Regions from separate parts of the Pseudarthrobacter sp. 05T312 genome, predicted to be linked through region 3. Evidence: predicted binding sites of a transcription regulator. Region 3 holds the regulator's gene; each other region holds the start of a gene.
What was found. Region 3 encodes LexA, which represses DNA repair genes until DNA is damaged. Its sites were predicted from a motif close to TCGAACANNTGTTCGA; they were not measured.

Region 1 (5,412 bases), on a different contig from region 3:
AACCTAGGGATGGCCTGCCCATCCGCAGGTGTTGAACCTGTCGCCACCGAAGCTGTCGACGCTGAATGCCTGGGAGCCCCGCACTATGCACCACACCGGTACCGGATCCAGCACGCTCACCGTGGTGCGGCAGGATGTGTCGCTCGGCGCGGGCCGCGACCTTGAATTCGGGCTGGAGCTGCTGGCGAGGGCGCGAAGCGGCGGAATCGGTCCCACCCTGCGGCTGTACCGGCCCGCGCCCACGGTGGCGTTCGGGCAGCGGGATACGCGCCTGCCGGGATTTAAGGCCGCTGCCCAGGCATGCCGCGACAACGGTTTCGAACCCCTGGTCCGGAGGGCAGGCGGACGCGCAGCCGCCTACCACCGGGGCACCCTGGTGGTGGACCACATCGAGCCGGACACGGATGCCGTCGCCGGATCCAAGGCCCGGTTCGGGTACTTCGGCGGCCTGTTCGCGGACGCGCTGCAGCACGTAGGCGTGCAGGCGGCGGTAGGGGAGATCCCCGGCGAGTACTGTCCCGGCGAGTTCAGCGTCCACGGAACCGATGCCACGGACAGTTCCCGCAGGGTGAAACTGGTGGGCACCGCCCAAAGGGTGGTCTCCGGTGCGTGGCTCTTCAGCTCGGTGATCGTGGTGGAGGACTCCGCCCCGATCCGCAAAGTGCTTACCGACAGTTACGCGGCGCTTGGCCTGGACTGGGATCCTGCCACCGCCGGCGCCGCCAATGACCTGGTGCCGGGTGTGGACGTGGCCGCAGTGGAACAGGCCCTCCTGAAAACGTATGCGGGCCATGCCACCCTGGAAACTGCTTCCTTCAGCAGCCTGGGGGCATGACCCGCAGCAAGGGGTCCGGGGCGGCCGGTCAGGCAGCCAGGCGGCTCTTGACCTCGGCGGCGGAGGGGTTGGTGGCCGCGGTGCCGTCAGGGAAGAGGACCGTGGGGACGGTGCGGTTGCCGCCGTTCAGCTGCTCCACGAGCTCGGCAGTGCCGTCCACCTCTTCGATGTTGATTTCGTTGTAGCCAATCCCCTGGGCGTCCAGCTGCTTCTTGAGCCGGTTGCAGTAGCCGCACCACGTGGTGGAAAACATGGTGATGGTGCCGGATTCGGGAGTGAAGTCCACAGGGATCTCCTAAACGTCGCTTGAAAGGTTTCCTTACTGTCAACCGTAGCGCGGCGGCCGGTATTCCCGGGTGTCGATAGGCTGCTGCGGTGCCCGGATGACAGTTTGTGGCGCGCGGTGGCAAGCTGGTGCCATGTGTGGACGCTACGTAATGGCACGAGCCGTGGGGGACCTCCTGGCCGAGTTCGACGCCGAACTCGAGGATGAGGTGAGCATCCCGCCGTCGTGGAATGTCGCACCCACCGACGCCGTCCCGATCGTGCTGGAGCGGCTGGTGGAGGACAGTGCCGCGCCCCGCCAGGTGCGCCAGCTGCACGTGGCGCGCTGGGGCCTGGTTCCGTCCTGGGCCAAGGATCCAGGCATCGGCTCCCGCATGATCAACGCCAGGAGTGAATCGGTGCTGGACAAGCCTGCCTTCCGCAAGGCTGTGCAGTCCCGACGCTGTGCCGTCCCGGCCGATGGCTACTACGAATGGAAGCAAGGCCCGGGGAAGGCGAAGCAGCCGTACTACGTCCATCCCGGTGGGGACCGCGGCCTGGCCTTCGCCGGCCTGTATGAGTGGTGGAAGGACCCGTCCGTTCCGGAGGGGGAGCCGGGCCGCTGGTTGCTGTCCACCTCGATCCTCACGGCGGACACCCCTCCGCCCGGGGCGGAATCCACCATCTTTGGGAAGTTGACCGAACTCCACGACAGGGTGCCGCTGCCCATGGATAAGTCCACCATGGAGGCCTGGCTGGACCCGCAGGCCGATGATGCCGCCGCGCTGGTTGACCTGGTGCGGTCAGGGGTCAAGGACGCCGCTGCGGACTGGCACGTGGAATCGGTGGGCAAGGAAGTGGGCAACGTCCGCAACAACGGTCCGGAACTCATCCGCCCGGTGGAAGCGCTATTCTAGCAGCCCTGCGCGGGGTGTACTGCCCTCAGACGGTGACCGTACCGGCGTCGTCCACTGCCCAGGTGGGGTTGTACGCCACTTCCCAGCGAAAACCGTCGGGATCGGCAAAGTACCCCGTGTAGCCGCCCCAGGCCTTGGTGACGGGCTCGGCAATAACTGCTGCCCCCGCGGCAGCGGCCTGTTCCATGACGCTGTCCACCTCTTCGGGGCTGCCAAGGTTGTGGCTCAAGGTAATGCAGGGAATCCCGTCAGGTCGGCCGGTAACGGCTTCGGCCTGCATCTGGCGGGCATCCCAGAGCGAAAGCACCAGGCCGTGGTTCACCTGGATGAACAGCACTTCCCCGGCAACTTCGCGGTGGACCGGCCAACCGAGGCCATCAACGTAGAAGGCACGGGACTCCTCGACACTGCGCACGCCGAGGGAAATAAAGTCGACTCTGGGCTCCATGCTTCGATAGTGTCAGATGATGGCGACAATTCAAGGAAACGACCGGGATGCCCGCGCCGACAGGGAACAGCTCGCTGCTGTCCGGGTGGCCGTTGACGAAGTCGATGACCAGATCGTCACCCTGATCGCCCGCCGCGAGCGGCTGATCAGGATCGCCGGCACGCTGAAGGGCGACGACGCGGAAGTGCGTGCCCCGGGCCGCGTGGAGCGGATCATCGAACACGTGCGGTCGGCTGCGGAGAAAAAGGACATCGACCCGGACATCGTTGAAGCAACCTACCGGGCCATGATCTCCGCATTCATTGAACTTGAACTGCGGATCCACAAAGAAAACAGCTGAGGAAGCCTAAAGAGCTTCCTCCACCGGCACCCCGTGCTGGAACTCCCGGCCGTCCGCTTCACTGAAGGCTGACAGGACGTGCCCCTTCCCGAGCCCGTTCAAGGCCGTCATGGGAAAGCTTCCGGTGATGCTGTTCTCCGAGTGGGACACTCCGGACAGGTCGAAATCCTCCTCGATTCCCTGGTCCCGGTTGAACGAGTAGCAGGCGATTGCCTCCCCGTTCATGAATTCAATGCACAGCCGGCGCTGCGCCGAATAGTCGGGCGAGGCCCCCATCAGCCCCACCACGTAGGCGCCCGATACCGGAATGGTGCCGTCGATATCGAACGTCGCAACCAGGGTGGAGTCCTGGGTCTTGATGCTGGCCTGCTTCAGGAGCGCGTCATCGGTACTCATGCCAACATCCTGCTCCCTGCCGCACGCCCCGTCCACCCCCGCCTATGTTTTGGTGCGAACCCGGCGTAGACTGATTTTATTCGAATACATGTTCGAATATAGTTGTGATGGGCCAGGTCCGGGAGGTGCGCATGGGCATGTTCAGCGAATCCGTTGACGTGGCGTGTGCTGCCACCGGTGAGCCGGAATCATTGGTGTGGGCCGGTGTGTCCTACACCGTCTGCGCAGAACCCGTCCGCTGGTACGAACGCCGGCAGTGGTGGGCTGAGGACAGCAGGGCTCCGCTGGGCAGCGGGCCCGGAGTAGTGGACCACGAAATCTGGCGGGTCCAGGTGCTGCCAGCCCGGGGGGCCTCCCGTTCCGCCGCCGCGCAGGACCAGCCCGGGGAAGAAGCCCTGACCCTTGACCTTTCCCGCCATCTCCGCAGCAACCGTTGGCGGCTGGTGCGCATCCATGACGCCCTTCACCCCAGAACTGCCTGACCCGGAACAGCATGAGCTTTACCCACCTGCACGTTTCCACAGCCTTCAGCGCCCATTACGGAGTTTCCTGGCCGGAGGAACTGGCCATGGCTGCCGCCGCCGATGGCGCCACAGCCCTCGCCTGCACCGACCGGGACGGCCTGTACGGCACCATCAAGCACCTCAAAGCCTGCATGGCGGCGGGCATCGACCCCATTGTGGGGGTGGACCTTGCGGTATTTGACGACGACGGCGATCACCGCACCCAGGTAGCCGGCAGGGTGGTGGTGCTGGCCAGGGGGCAGAACAACGGTGCCGGCTACCGCGCCTTGTGCCGGCTTGTTTCCGATGCGCACGCGAGGACCTCCGGGAAAGCCGGGGGAGTGGTGCCGGCAGCGGTTACCCGGGCCGAGCTGGCCTCCCGCACCCTTGACCCCAAGACCCTCAAGCCGGTGCTGACGGTACTGCTCGGCCCGGACTCGGACGTGGGCCGGGCCATGGGCGGGCGGCGCTACCTGCGTCCCAGGACCCTGTTCAAGCAATGGCTTGACGCAATGCCCGCCGGAACGGTGGTGGCGGAAACCGTCTCCCAACTCAGCGCGCCAGGCAGCCCATTCAGCACGGCGCACGCTGTGCGCATGCTGCGGCTCGCGGAGGAACACCACGTTCCTGCAGTCCTCACCAACGCCGTCCGGTATTGCGCAGCGGACGGCGCACCAACCGCAGATGTCCTGGACTCTGCACGGACCTTGAAGTCCCTGCCTGAACTGGCAGGGGAACCACTGCTGCAACCCACTGGCCAGGGGTGGTTGAAATCAGCGGATCAAATGCTGGGCCTTGGCAAGGAAATCATCTCCGCCGCCGGTTATGGTGCCGCAGACCTCAAGCAATTGATGGCGCAGACCGAGGCGCTCGCCGACCTCTGCAGGATCGACCCCGCCACTGACATGGGATGGAAACAGCCCGTGGTGCCGGAAGCTGCCGTCATCGGTATCAGCCAGGATCCCCATACAGAACTCCTCCAGCGCTGCCATGCGGGAATCGGCAGGCGGTTCCCTGGCATCGGAGGTACGGCGGAACGGGACATGCTGGCCCGTTTGGACCATGAACTGGGGATCATCAACAACCTGGGCTTTTCCTCCTACTTCCTCACTGTTGCCGAGGTCTCCAGGATGATCCAGGACATGGGGGTCAGGGCGGCAGCCAGGGGATCGGGAGCATCCAGCCTGGTCAACTACTTGATTGACGTCAGCCACGTGAACCCCCTCCAGCATGACCTGATCTTTGAACGCTTCCTCTCCAACGACCGTGCCACGCTCCCGGACATCGACATTGACGTCGAAAGCGCCGAACGCCACAACGTCTACCGCCGGATCTTCGAGCGTTTCGGCTCCGAGCGCGTAACCCTGATGAGCATGCAGAACGGATACCGGGCCCGTGGTGCAGTCCGCGACGCCGGGCTGGCGCTGGGCATGGATGATGGCGAGGTGGGGGAGATCGCCAAGCAGCTGTGGCGGTTTTCCGCACGGAAATTCCGTGAAGCCCTCCAGGAAAAACCCGAACTGCGGGAATTTGCCGGAAGGGTGGAGCAGTCCGACGCGCAGGGAAACCAGCAACTTGACCTGCTGGTAGACCTGACCGAACGACTCGACCGGTTGCCGCGCCACATATCCATGCACCCATGCGGGGTGATCCTGGGCGATGCCACGCTCCTGGACCGCACACCGGTCCAGCCAAGCGGACTTGGCCTG
Region 2 (5,412 bases), on a different contig from region 3:
GGAGGCCGGATGCTGCTTGGCGGCGGCGGCCAGGGCGCTCTTGGATGTGACCAGGCGGCGCTGCAGCGCGTCGAAGTCGAGCCGGTCTCCCGTCCAGATCACCGCCTCGCCATCCAGGACGCAGCCTGGCGGGATCAGCGCGGCCGCGGCCTCCAGCAGCTCCGGAAAGTAGCGTGAGAGATCTCGCCCCTGGCGGCTCCACAACGAGACGCCGTCGGCGCCGGCGACAATTGCTAACCGGAAGCCATCCCACTTGGGCTCATACATGCAGCCGCCGGGCAATGCTCCCGCCGGCGGGACTGATTCGGCACTCTTTGCCAGCGCCAGGGACACCGGCGGGCGCAGTGAAGAGGGAACGTCTTCTCTCATGCCGCCACCGTACGTCAGTCCTCGCTGATCGACTCCAGCAGCCACTGCTCGGAGAGGGGTTCGCGGCGCAGCTCAAACGTCGTCAACGGGGACATAGAATCAGTGCGCACCTGCAGCCGCCAGTGCTCGATGTCCACAACATTGCCGATGCCGACCGGGACGCTCCTGCGGGTCTCCCACCAGGAATCCCGCGTGAACCAGTGGACGGGCTCTGCTGCCACGGCCCACAGCTTTTCGTCGTACCGGACCGCCAGCGGAACGCCGGCGGTTGTGAAGCGGACCGGCACGGGAACGTTCAGGGCGGGTGCTTCGGGGATGGCTGTCATTACGGGTCACTCTTTCAGTGCGGTTAGGCGGCTTTGACGAGAGGGAGCTCGTCCCAGTGGGTGGTGTAGCGGGGTGAGAGCATGTCGCGTTTCATGGTCCAGTCGGGCCCTCCCCTGATGCCACCGTGGCCCAGGCCGATCGAGCCACGGCCGTACCTGCGGGCGACGTCCTCGAGGAGGGAGCCGATGTGCCGCTCCTCGTGCGGGTTCTCGAAGAGGGACAGCGGCGCCTGGTTGCCGGTTGGGCGCAGGTCGGTGACCATGATGCCGGCCCTGGCGTAGCGGATGCCTTCGACGATCCGCGGCAGGAGCGCGTGGGCAGCCTTGGTCAGGAGCACAGGGTCGGCGGTGGGCATCGGCAGCGGGACGCATACCGAGGGGTAGGACGTGTCTTTCGGGTTGAAGTGCGAGGTGCCGGCGAACGCGGTGAGGACCTTGGCCTGCAGCCCGTGCTTCGCCAGCCGCGCCGAGGCCTGCTGCCCGTAAACGCTCATCACCTGTCGGATGCCGGCAGCGGTGGTGATGGGCTTGGCGAAGGAGCGGGAGAAGATCAGCTGATCGCGCCCGATCCGCTCCTCCTCCATCGGGATGCACGGGGTGCCCTGCAGCTCCAGGACGGTGCGCATCATGACGATCGAGAAACGGTCGCGGATCACGACCGGGTCGGCGCGGACAAGATCGAGGATCGTGAAGATCCCCATGCCGTTCAGTCGCCTCGTCAGCCGGCCCGCGATGCCCCAGACCTCCTCTACGGAGAGCCGCTCCAGCAGTGTTTCCCGTACCGGCGCCGGGACGGACTCCCAGTGGCACACTCCCCCGAATGCCGGGTTGTTCTTGGCCCACTTGTTGCAGAGCTTCGCCAGGGTCTTCGTGGGCGCGATCCCGACGCAGACGGGCACGCCTACGTGCCGCCGCACCGCGGCCTTCATGGACCTGCCGAGGTCGAGCAGCTGCTCGGGTTCACCTTTGACGCCCAGGAACGCCTCGTCGATGCTGTACACCTCGAGCCACGCCGAGTACCGGCCCAGCAGTTCCATCACCCTGGCGCTGATGTCACCGTAGAGCTCGTAGTTGCTGGACAGGGCCACGAGCCCCCACTCCTTGGCCCTGGGGGCGAGCTTGAACCACGGATCGCCCATCGCGATGCCAAGCTTCTTGGCCTCCGGCGACCGCGTGACGGCGCAGCCGTCATTGTTGGACAGCACGATCACCGGTTTGCCCTCCAGAGAGGGGGCGAACGCCCGCTCCGCGGAGGCATAGAAGCAGTTGACGTCCACGTGGGCAATCTGCGGCATCCGCCGCATCACAGCCGGCTTAGACATGACCCGGTCCGCATCTGATGCGAAAGCGCGCGCTACACATGGTGAAGACACCTGGTGGCAACGCCCCAGATCGTCAGGTCGGAAAGGGACGGCACGGGGATGTCAGGGTAGGCGGGGTTCTCGGCCTGCAGCACGACGCCGCTGGCCGTGATCCGCAGCCTTTTGATGGTCAGCTCCCCGTCCAGGACCGCCACGACCACGCACCCGTCGTGCGGTTCGAGCGACCGGTTCACGATTAGTTCGTCCCCATCGATGATCCCCGCACCCCCCATCGATGATCCGGACACACGCACGATATAGGTGCTCGTGACGTCCTTGATCAAGTGTTCGTTCAGGTCGATCCGGCCCTCGAAGTAGTCCTGGGCAGGTGATGGGTAACCGGCCGCGACCGGCACCGGCGAGGCCAGGACCAGCAGCTTAGACATCCCCGCATCTACCACGCAGGGGCCAACAATTACACGCACAACACACCTTTTATTCGAACATACTTTCGACAACAAGTGTACGCGTGACCCCGGACAAAAGAGCCTGCCCGAACGCAATGCAGGGGTTGCACTGGCGAGGGGTAGCATTCGCGGAATGGACGATGAGCTCACGGCTCGCCTGGTGCGTCAGGCGAAGCAAGCACCGGCGGAGGGAGAGACAGCAGACGGGCCGACCGGAGGCTGTGCTGTCACTAAGGGCCGTCGGCCTGTCCGTTGAGGCCATCGCTCAAGAACTCGACTGCAGCATCTGCGTGGTTCAGGCTGCCCTGGATGCCGCCGTCGCCCGGCGCCCGCGCGGATTGGGGCGTGAAGAGCGCTTCCCGTACGAGCTGCACGTCCTTCTCGCTGCCAAGCTCCGCGATCACCCGGAGCTGCGCGACCTGGCCAGAGCGAACATCCGGCGCATGCGCGAAACGCCCAGAGCCCCAATGGCTGAAGGCGGGGTGGACCGGTGGGAGGAGATTCTGGACCTGCCGGTGGATGCGGCGGAGCTTGAGATGCTGCGAGGTGATGAGCTTGGCAGCGACCTCCGGCAAATGAGCCCCTTCGCCGGCGCCCTCGGCAAGGACGAACGCGAAATTGCGTTGAAGAAGGCGCAGCTAACGAGCGGACCGTAGCCAGACCAGGGATCAAGTGTCAGCCGGGTTCACCTTAGTGCTCCTCGCGGTTGCTTCTTACAGCGCAGCGAGGTTCGAGGGATAGCTCAGAGCAGGCTAATCCCTACCCCTCAGCCGTCAGTCCCAGCCCGGGAAGTTCGTCCACGATCCGGTTGGTTTCAAGACTGAGCCTGACAATCCTGCCAATAAGGTCGATGATGTAGCGCGGCTCCTTGTGCTCCCGAGACCAGTCATTCGGGTCGTTGACGATGCCGGATGCCTTGTCCGTCTTGACCTGGTAACGCTCCAGGATCCAGTCCAGGGCCGACCTCGAACCGAGCTTGTAGCGGTGGACCTCTTCAGGGATGCCTTCCAAGGTTATGCGCGAGTTGTAGATGATCCGGGTTTTGTCCCAAGATCCGGCCTTCCCTGCGTACCTGATCTTCGTGACGGCGTATTTGGCGAAGTCGTCCTGGCTAACGGCAAGGGCGGTCGTGGCCTCCTCTATAGGGTAAGGTTCCAGCGATTCGTAGCCGATGTGAAGATCAGACAGGGCCTGACCGGCGTTCACGAAGGCGCGGAACCGCTCTGGGCCAGGAACCTGCGGGATGCGCGGCAGCGTCTTCTTCAGGTCCGCGGCGAATGTTGTTCGGTACTCCACGGAGTGCAGGAGCCCGTAAACGTAGTGGAAGATGTCATCCTTTGTGACGCTCTCGCCGTAGGCGGCGCGATAGGCAGCGAGGGCGCTGTCCGTGATGTTGTCGGTCCGCTGCATCTGACCGTCACCGGTATCAAATAAGGTTCCGGCAACCGCTGGGGAATAGATGTATCGAGGAAAGAACTGCCCTGCGTCCATGAAATAACCGACATCGGGTAGGGCGTCCACTGCCATCAAGGAGAATGGGGTCCGAGGCGTGCCCGAAACGACGTAGAGACCAAAGTTTTCCGTCGTGGGCATGGGGTAAACCGACTGCAACTGGTACACCATGTCATTGAGTTGACGAGAGAAATGTACGCGCTGCCGGTTGAAAGGTCGATAGGAGGCATCTCGGTATCCGTCGAGTTTGGCCGAGTAGGTGATGCCTCGCTGGAGTTGAGACTTGTCTGCCCGGTTCCAGCTCAGCTTCGTTGGATCCGTATTGATAAAGCTATCCACGGGCTGACCTGCACCGTCCTTGGCGTAGCGCTCAACCTCGGAGTTGTAGAAGGCGACCATTGACTCCACATTTCTGCGAAGCTTCTCCTCCGACGCGTTGTAGACCCAAGCATCACGGTTAGTTTTGAGTCCACCCGTGTGCAAGGCGAAGATGCCTTGGCCACCTTCATGTTTGGCACTAATAGGCGGGAAGGTTTCAAAGTTCGCGCTCCGCTGGTTTATCCAGTCTCCGTTAGACGCAGGCGTTAGAACTTCCCAGGGGATGCTGTCCATGCTGGCCGCTTCCACGATTGAAAGCTTTTCAGAGCGGCTCAGGTAGTCCCCAATATCTCTGTAGCGCAGATTGCAGGTGTTTACGGCGCCAGGCTTCTTCACCAACAGGAGAATGGCGGCGGTGGTTTTGCTCCCCACACCGAAAACGTTGTCCTTCTCTTTCCGGCGTTGCTCGCCTGAAAGCCCTGCGTTACCACGGAGGTTGTAGACATAGATGCAGTGAAACTCTGAACTGAGCGTTTTTCGCAGCCCGTCGGCGGTGTTCCCGTCGATATAGCCCCCGTTTGTAATGAAGCACAGGACTCCGCCGTCTGCGGAGTTGAGGATGCGGTTGGAACCCCATCGAATTGCCCGAATATAGGAGTCGTAAAGAGAGTTCTTGTTCGTTGCCGTAGAGCGCTCCGCGTAGGTGTTTCGGATCGACTCGTCCAGGGTGGGATATTTGAGGTTTGCGTTATTGTCGTTGCCGCTGGACTGGCCCACGGAGTAAGGCGGGTTTCCGATAATGACACGAATGTCGAGGGCGTTCTGGGCCACAACACGCGAGTTGTTGGTCGTGAAGACGAAGTCGTCTAGGGTGTCGCCGGCTTCGGTCATCTGAAAGGTGTCAGTCAGGACGATTCCGTCGAATGGCAGATATGGCACCTCATCTGGCTCTTTACCTTGTTCGGTCGCCTGTTGCTCCATGAGGCCGTGAAGGGTGGCTTCGATGTTGATCGCGGCGATGTAGTACGCCATGAGCAGCAGTTCGTTGGCGTGCAGCTCCGAGGTGTACTTGCGCAGAAGGTCCGCTGGCTTGATCCTGCCGGACTGTAGTAGCCGGACGATGAAGGTTCCAGTGCCGGTGAAAGGGTCCAGGACGTGGACACCCTCATCGCTGATGGA
Region 3 (5,412 bases):
GAATGCGCTGTTCGCCACCCTTGATCCCACGGTCCGCAAGGCTGAGACCGCTGACGGCCTGGGGTACACGCTGGCGGACACCGTCGGGTTCGTCCGTTCGCTGCCCACCCAGCTGGTGGAAGCCTTCCGCTCCACCCTCGAGGAGGTGGCAGACTCGGACCTGATCCTGCATGTGGTGGACGTGTCGCATCCCGATCCGGAAGGGCAGATCGCCGCGGTCCGGAAGGTCTTCAGCGAAGTCGACGCGCGCAAGGTGCCGGAGATCATCGTCCTGAACAAGGCCGATGCGGCGGACCCCTTTGTGGTGGAGCGGCTCAAGCAGCGCGAGCCTCGGCACGTCGTGGTTTCGGCCCGCACGGGGGAGGGCATTCCGGAACTCCTGAAGGCCATCAGTGAGTCCATTCCGCGGCCATCGGTCAAGATGGAGCTGCTCATTCCGTACGACCGCGGGGACCTGCTCAGCAAGCTCCACGAGTCCGACGCCGAAATCCTCAGCCTGGACCACGTTGAGGCAGGCACCAGGGCTGCCGTGATGGTCCGGGAGGGCCTCGCGTCTGAACTGGAACCATTCGTCGTCAATGACTGACCCCGCGGCCGGCGAAGCTGCGCAGACGGCGGGCGAGCAGTTCGTTATTGAACTGCTCGACCGCGCCGTCGCCGGCATGGGCGGACAAAGCCGCACCGGACAACACGAAATGGCCCGCCAGGTGGCCCGGGCCATCGAAACGGGCAACCACTTGTTGGTCCAGGCAGGCACCGGCACCGGCAAATCGCTCGCCTACCTGGTGCCGCTTATCGCCCATGCCCTGGAAAGCAACAAGCCGGCCCTGGTGTCCACGGCCACGCTGGCATTGCAGACCCAGATTGTGGGCAGGGACCTGCCCCGGCTCCTGAAGAACATCACGCCGGCACTGGACCGGCCGGTCAAGGTTGCCCTGGTCAAGGGGCGGTCCAACTACGTTTGCCGCCACAAGCTTGAAGGCGGGTTCCCGTCAGAGGAGCCCTCGGAAGGTCAGCTCTTCTCCCTGGGAGAGGACACCAGCGTTCCACATTTCGCTGCTTCCGTGGGCGGACCATCGTCGCAGCTTGGCAAGGAAGTGGTGCGGCTCCGCGAATGGGCTGAAAAGACAGCCACCGGCGACAGGGACGAGCTCCTGCCGGGTGTGACCGACCGTGCCTGGCGCCAGGTTTCCGTGACGTCGATGGAATGCCTGGGGGCACAGAAATGCCCAATGGCCGCCGAATGCTTCAGCGAACTCGCCCGCCAGGACGCAGCCGACGCCGATGTGGTGGTGACCAACCACGCCATGCTGGCCGTCAGCGCGTTCGAGGGACTCGCGGTCCTGCCCGAATACGACGTCGTGGTGGTGGACGAAGCGCACGAACTGCAGGACCGGGTCACTGGCGCCGTGTCCGGACAGTTGTCCGTGGCTATGGTCCACGCTGCCGCTTCGGGTGCCCGGAAACATACCGCCATCACCGTTGATGCCCTGAACGCCGCAGCTGCAAACCTGGAGCTGGCTCTTGCCGGCGCGCCGAACGGTCTGCTTCCCAACGGGCTGAACGATGAACAGCTCGACTGCGTGGACCAATTGCGTGAAGCGTGCCGGGCCGCGTTGTCCGATTCCAAAGGAGACAGCAACACCACAGCCGACGGCGGGCGGCAGCTGGCGCGTTCCCGGCTGATGCTCATCCTGGAACTCTGCGAAAGGCTCATTGCTGCACGCGAGAACCGCGAAGTGGTGTGGTTTTCCCGCGCCAGCACCTTCGACCCCGGCCAGGGATACTCACCGCCCGATGACAGTGCACCGGTGCTGATCAACATAGCCCCACTATCCGTCGCCGGGAGGCTGCGGGAGGGGCTTTTTGCGGACCATACCGTCGTGCTGACCTCTGCCACCCTGGCCATTGGCTCCGCCTTTGAACCGGCGGCCGGGGGACTGGGCCTGGTAGGCGACGGAGCCCCCAGCTGGACGGGCGTGGATGTTGGCTCGCCCTTCGACTATCCCAAACAGGGCATCCTCTACGTCGCCGGCCACCTGCCCAAGCCCGGCCGCGGCGTGTCACCGGAAGCGCTGTCAGAACTCGAAGCACTCATCAAGGCATCCGGTGGGGGCGCCCTGTGCCTGTTCTCCTCGCGTCGGGCCGCCGAAGAGGCCGCCGATGCCCTCCGGCCCAAGCTCAATATGACTGTTCTCTGCCAGGGCGAGTCGACCATGACCGCCCTGGTGAAGCAATTCGCCGACGAACCGGACACCTGCCTCTTCGGAACCATGTCCCTGTGGCAGGGCGTCGACGTTCCCGGAGGATCCTGCCGGCTGGTGGTGATAGACCGCATCCCCTTCCCGCGGCCGGACGATCCCCTCATGACGGCGCGTTCGCGTGCCGTGGCGCAGGCAGGGGGAAACGGCTTCATGTCCGTTTCCGCCACCCACGCGGCCATCCGGCTTGCGCAGGGCGCCGGCCGCCTGATCAGGTCTACCGGGGACAAAGGGGTGGTGGCTGTCCTGGACTCACGGCTGGCCACCGAACGCTATGCGGGATTCCTGCGCGGGGCGCTGCCCCCGTTCTGGGCCACCACCGATCGCGCCAAGGCGCTGGCTGCGCTCACCCGGCTTGGTGCAGACGCTTCCTGAGAAACCGCCGGACAACGCCTGCGCGGATGCCGCGCAGGCGTGCGCAGGCTAGAGCGAACGCAGGACTGAGACGACCTTGCCCATGATGGTGGCGTGGTCGCCCAGGATTGGTTCGTACTGCGTGTTCTGGGGGAGCAGCCAGGTGTGTCCGTCGCGCTGGCGGAACGTCTTCACGGTCGCCTCGTCGTCCAGCAGGGCAGCAACAATGTCCCCGTTGGCAGCGTCAGCCTGCCGCCGCACCACCACCCAGTCGCCGTCGCAAATGGCGGCGTCCACCATGGAGTCACCGGCCACCCTCAGCATGAAAAGTTCGCCCTGGCCCACCAGCTGGCGGGGCAGCGGCATGACGTCTTCCACGAGCTGTTCGGCGAGGATGGGGCCGCCGGCGGCAATCCGGCCCACCAGCGGAACCATGGCCGTATCCAGCGCGGTGGGCAGTTCGGTGACCGTGGCGCCGCCGCCCGCAGCCTGCGGCGCAGGAGACGCGCCGGCGCCTTTGCCCCCGCCGTCGAGCGTGAGCGGCATCAGCACTTCCATGGCGCGCGGCCGCTTGGGGTCGCGGCGCAGGTAACCCAGCTTCTCCAACTGTGAGAGCTGGTGGGTCACGCTGGACAGGCTCGCAAGGCCGACGGTATCGCCGATCTCGCGCATGGAGGGCGGATAACCGTTCTCGTTGACCGAGCGCTGGATGGTTTCGAGGATCTTTTTCTGCCGTGGGGTCAGGCCCTTGGCTGTCCTCTTGGATTGCGGGGCGGTCCTGCCCCCGGCGGCTGCTGCTGCCATATTCGCCAATGCCTTTCGCTTGCCGCCGGATCTTCCGTGTGCCGCTGTTCCACAGTGCCGCCGGAAGGACTCCCACTGTCATTGTCAGACCCTGCTGTTCAACTTCAGTGGTGGATGTTCTGTGGTTTCAAAACTAGGCCAGCCACATTGCTTTTTCAAACATTTGTTCTAGCGAGTCTCGACAATGTTCGTTGATAGGTGCTAAAACTTAACAAGCAAAGTTCGAACATGTGTTCTAACCAGCAGGTGCCCCATTCGAATACGCGGCCGGGAGAAGTCCGGCGCGATATGAACGGCAAGGCAGCAGCGGGCGGACACCCGGGCAGCACGGCAAGTCCAGGAGGGCTTAGTTCATGTCAGCTTTATCTCTTCACCAGGTTTCACCTTCGTCCGCACCCCTGCGGCTGACCCGCCGGGGGAGGATCGTCCTGATCGGAGTTCCGCTCGTGCTCCTGGCTGTACTCCTGCTGTCGCTTTCAGGCCTCTTCCACTCCCCGGCCAAGGCCTCGGACTCGGCCGCCGACCTTGCCGTGACGCCCACCGTCACGGTGACCGTGCAGTCCGGCCAGTCGCTGTGGGCCATTGCGGGCGCCGTCGCTCCGGACCGGGACGCCCGCGACGTCGTGGCGGACATCGTCCAGCTCAACAACCTTGACGCCGGCACCGTCCTTCCAGGCCAGCAGCTGTTCGTTCCCACGCACTGAGTAGCTGCCACGGCGATCCGTGTGGTGCGCTGCAGGCACCGCCTCGCTCCTGGCCGTGCCCGGAGCGAACAGGAACCGTCACATTTTCCGGCGGTTGCCGCGGCAACTAAACTGTTCAGGTGAACCAGCAGCTAGAACGTCTGAACCGGCTTCCCCTCCGCAGCAACCTTCGCGGACTGACTCCCTATGGGGCTCCCCAGTTGGACGTCCCCATCCTGCTGAACGTCAACGAAAACACCCATGGTGTTCCTGCCGATGTGCGGGCCGCCATCAGCGCCGCCGTTACCGAAGCCGCCGCGGGCCTCAACCGCTACCCGGACCGCGAGTTCACAGCGCTCCGGAAGGCCCTGGCGGAATACCTCGGGCATGGGCTCGACGAAACCAACCTTTGGGCAGCCAACGGTTCCAACGAGGTCCTGCAACAGATCCTCCAGGCCTTCGGCGGTCCAGGGCGCACGGCCCTTGGCTTCCCGCCCACGTACTCCATGTACCCACTGCTGGCCAGTGGAACGGACACGCAGTACATCACCGGGGAACGCTCGGAAGGCTACGATCTCAGCGCTGAGTCCGCAGCCCGCCAGGTCAAGGAACTGCAGCCGAACATCGTGTTCCTCTGCTCGCCCAACAACCCCACCGGGACCGGGCTTGGGCTGGACGTCGTGGAGGCCGTCTACGAGGCCGGTGCGGACAGCCAGGCCATCGTCATAGTCGATGAGGCGTACCACGAGTTCGCGCACGACGGAACGCCCAGCGCGCTGACGCTCCTGCCCGGCCGTGAGCGGCTGATCGTGTCCCGCACCATGAGCAAGGCGTTCGCCCTGGCGGGGGCCCGGCTCGGCTACATGGCTGCTGCACCCGAGGTCACCGACGCCCTGCGCCTGGTCCGCCTGCCGTACCACCTGTCCGCCATCACCCAGGCCACCGCCCTGGCCGCACTCGAACACCGCGAAGCGCTCATGGCCGACGTCGAGGACATCAAGAAGCAGCGGGACCGCATCGTGGCCGAACTGACCAGGATGGGCCTCAAGCCCGCCGCGTCGGACTCCAACTACGTGTTCTTTGGCGGCCTGGAAAATCCGCACCAGGTCTGGCAGGAACTGCTGGACGCGGGCGTGCTCATCCGGGACGTGGGCATCCCGGGCCACCTCCGGGTCACCGCAGGCACTGAGGCGGAAACCACAGCCTTCCTCACGTCCCTGGAACGCATCCTTGCCGGCCACGCCGCGCTTCACGCCTAGACTTGATACTGCGGCGCTGGTCGCCTTGAACCACTCCTTCTCCCACTAAGG

Region 1: the regulator LexA is predicted to act here: its motif matches at 3,281-3,296, upstream of AC1DIP_RS08270 (DUF6504 family protein).
Region 2: the regulator LexA is predicted to act here: its motif matches at 2,496-2,511, upstream of AC1DIP_RS02885 (LexA family protein).

What each region holds. Positions count from the first base shown of each region.
Region 1 is NZ_JBFTLY010000004.1:130,352-135,763, reverse strand. It holds gene AC1DIP_RS08300 (lipoate--protein ligase family protein) at 86-835, shown strand; gene AC1DIP_RS08295 (mycoredoxin) at 864-1,121, opposite strand; gene AC1DIP_RS08290 (SOS response-associated peptidase) at 1,273-2,016, shown strand; gene AC1DIP_RS08285 (VOC family protein) at 2,042-2,464, opposite strand; gene AC1DIP_RS08280 (chorismate mutase) at 2,484-2,804, shown strand; gene AC1DIP_RS08275 (hypothetical protein) at 2,811-3,200, opposite strand; gene AC1DIP_RS08270 (DUF6504 family protein) at 3,332-3,682, shown strand; gene AC1DIP_RS08265 (DNA polymerase III subunit alpha) at 3,694-5,412, shown strand, end outside.
Region 2 is NZ_JBFTLY010000001.1:566,833-572,244, reverse strand. It holds gene AC1DIP_RS02900 (ATP-dependent DNA ligase) at 1-369, opposite strand, end outside; gene AC1DIP_RS02895 (hypothetical protein) at 384-695, opposite strand; gene AC1DIP_RS02890 (Y-family DNA polymerase) at 719-2,017, opposite strand; gene AC1DIP_RS02885 (LexA family protein) at 2,050-2,481, opposite strand; gene AC1DIP_RS02880 (hypothetical protein) at 2,685-3,119, shown strand; gene AC1DIP_RS02875 (DEAD/DEAH box helicase) at 3,223-5,412, opposite strand, start outside.
Region 3 is NZ_JBFTLY010000023.1:36,536-41,947, forward strand. It holds gene hflX (GTPase HflX) at 1-586, shown strand, start outside; gene AC1DIP_RS20745 (ATP-dependent DNA helicase) at 579-2,636, shown strand; gene lexA (transcriptional repressor LexA) at 2,685-3,419, opposite strand; gene AC1DIP_RS20755 (LysM peptidoglycan-binding domain-containing protein) at 3,773-4,123, shown strand; gene AC1DIP_RS20760 (histidinol-phosphate transaminase) at 4,243-5,361, shown strand.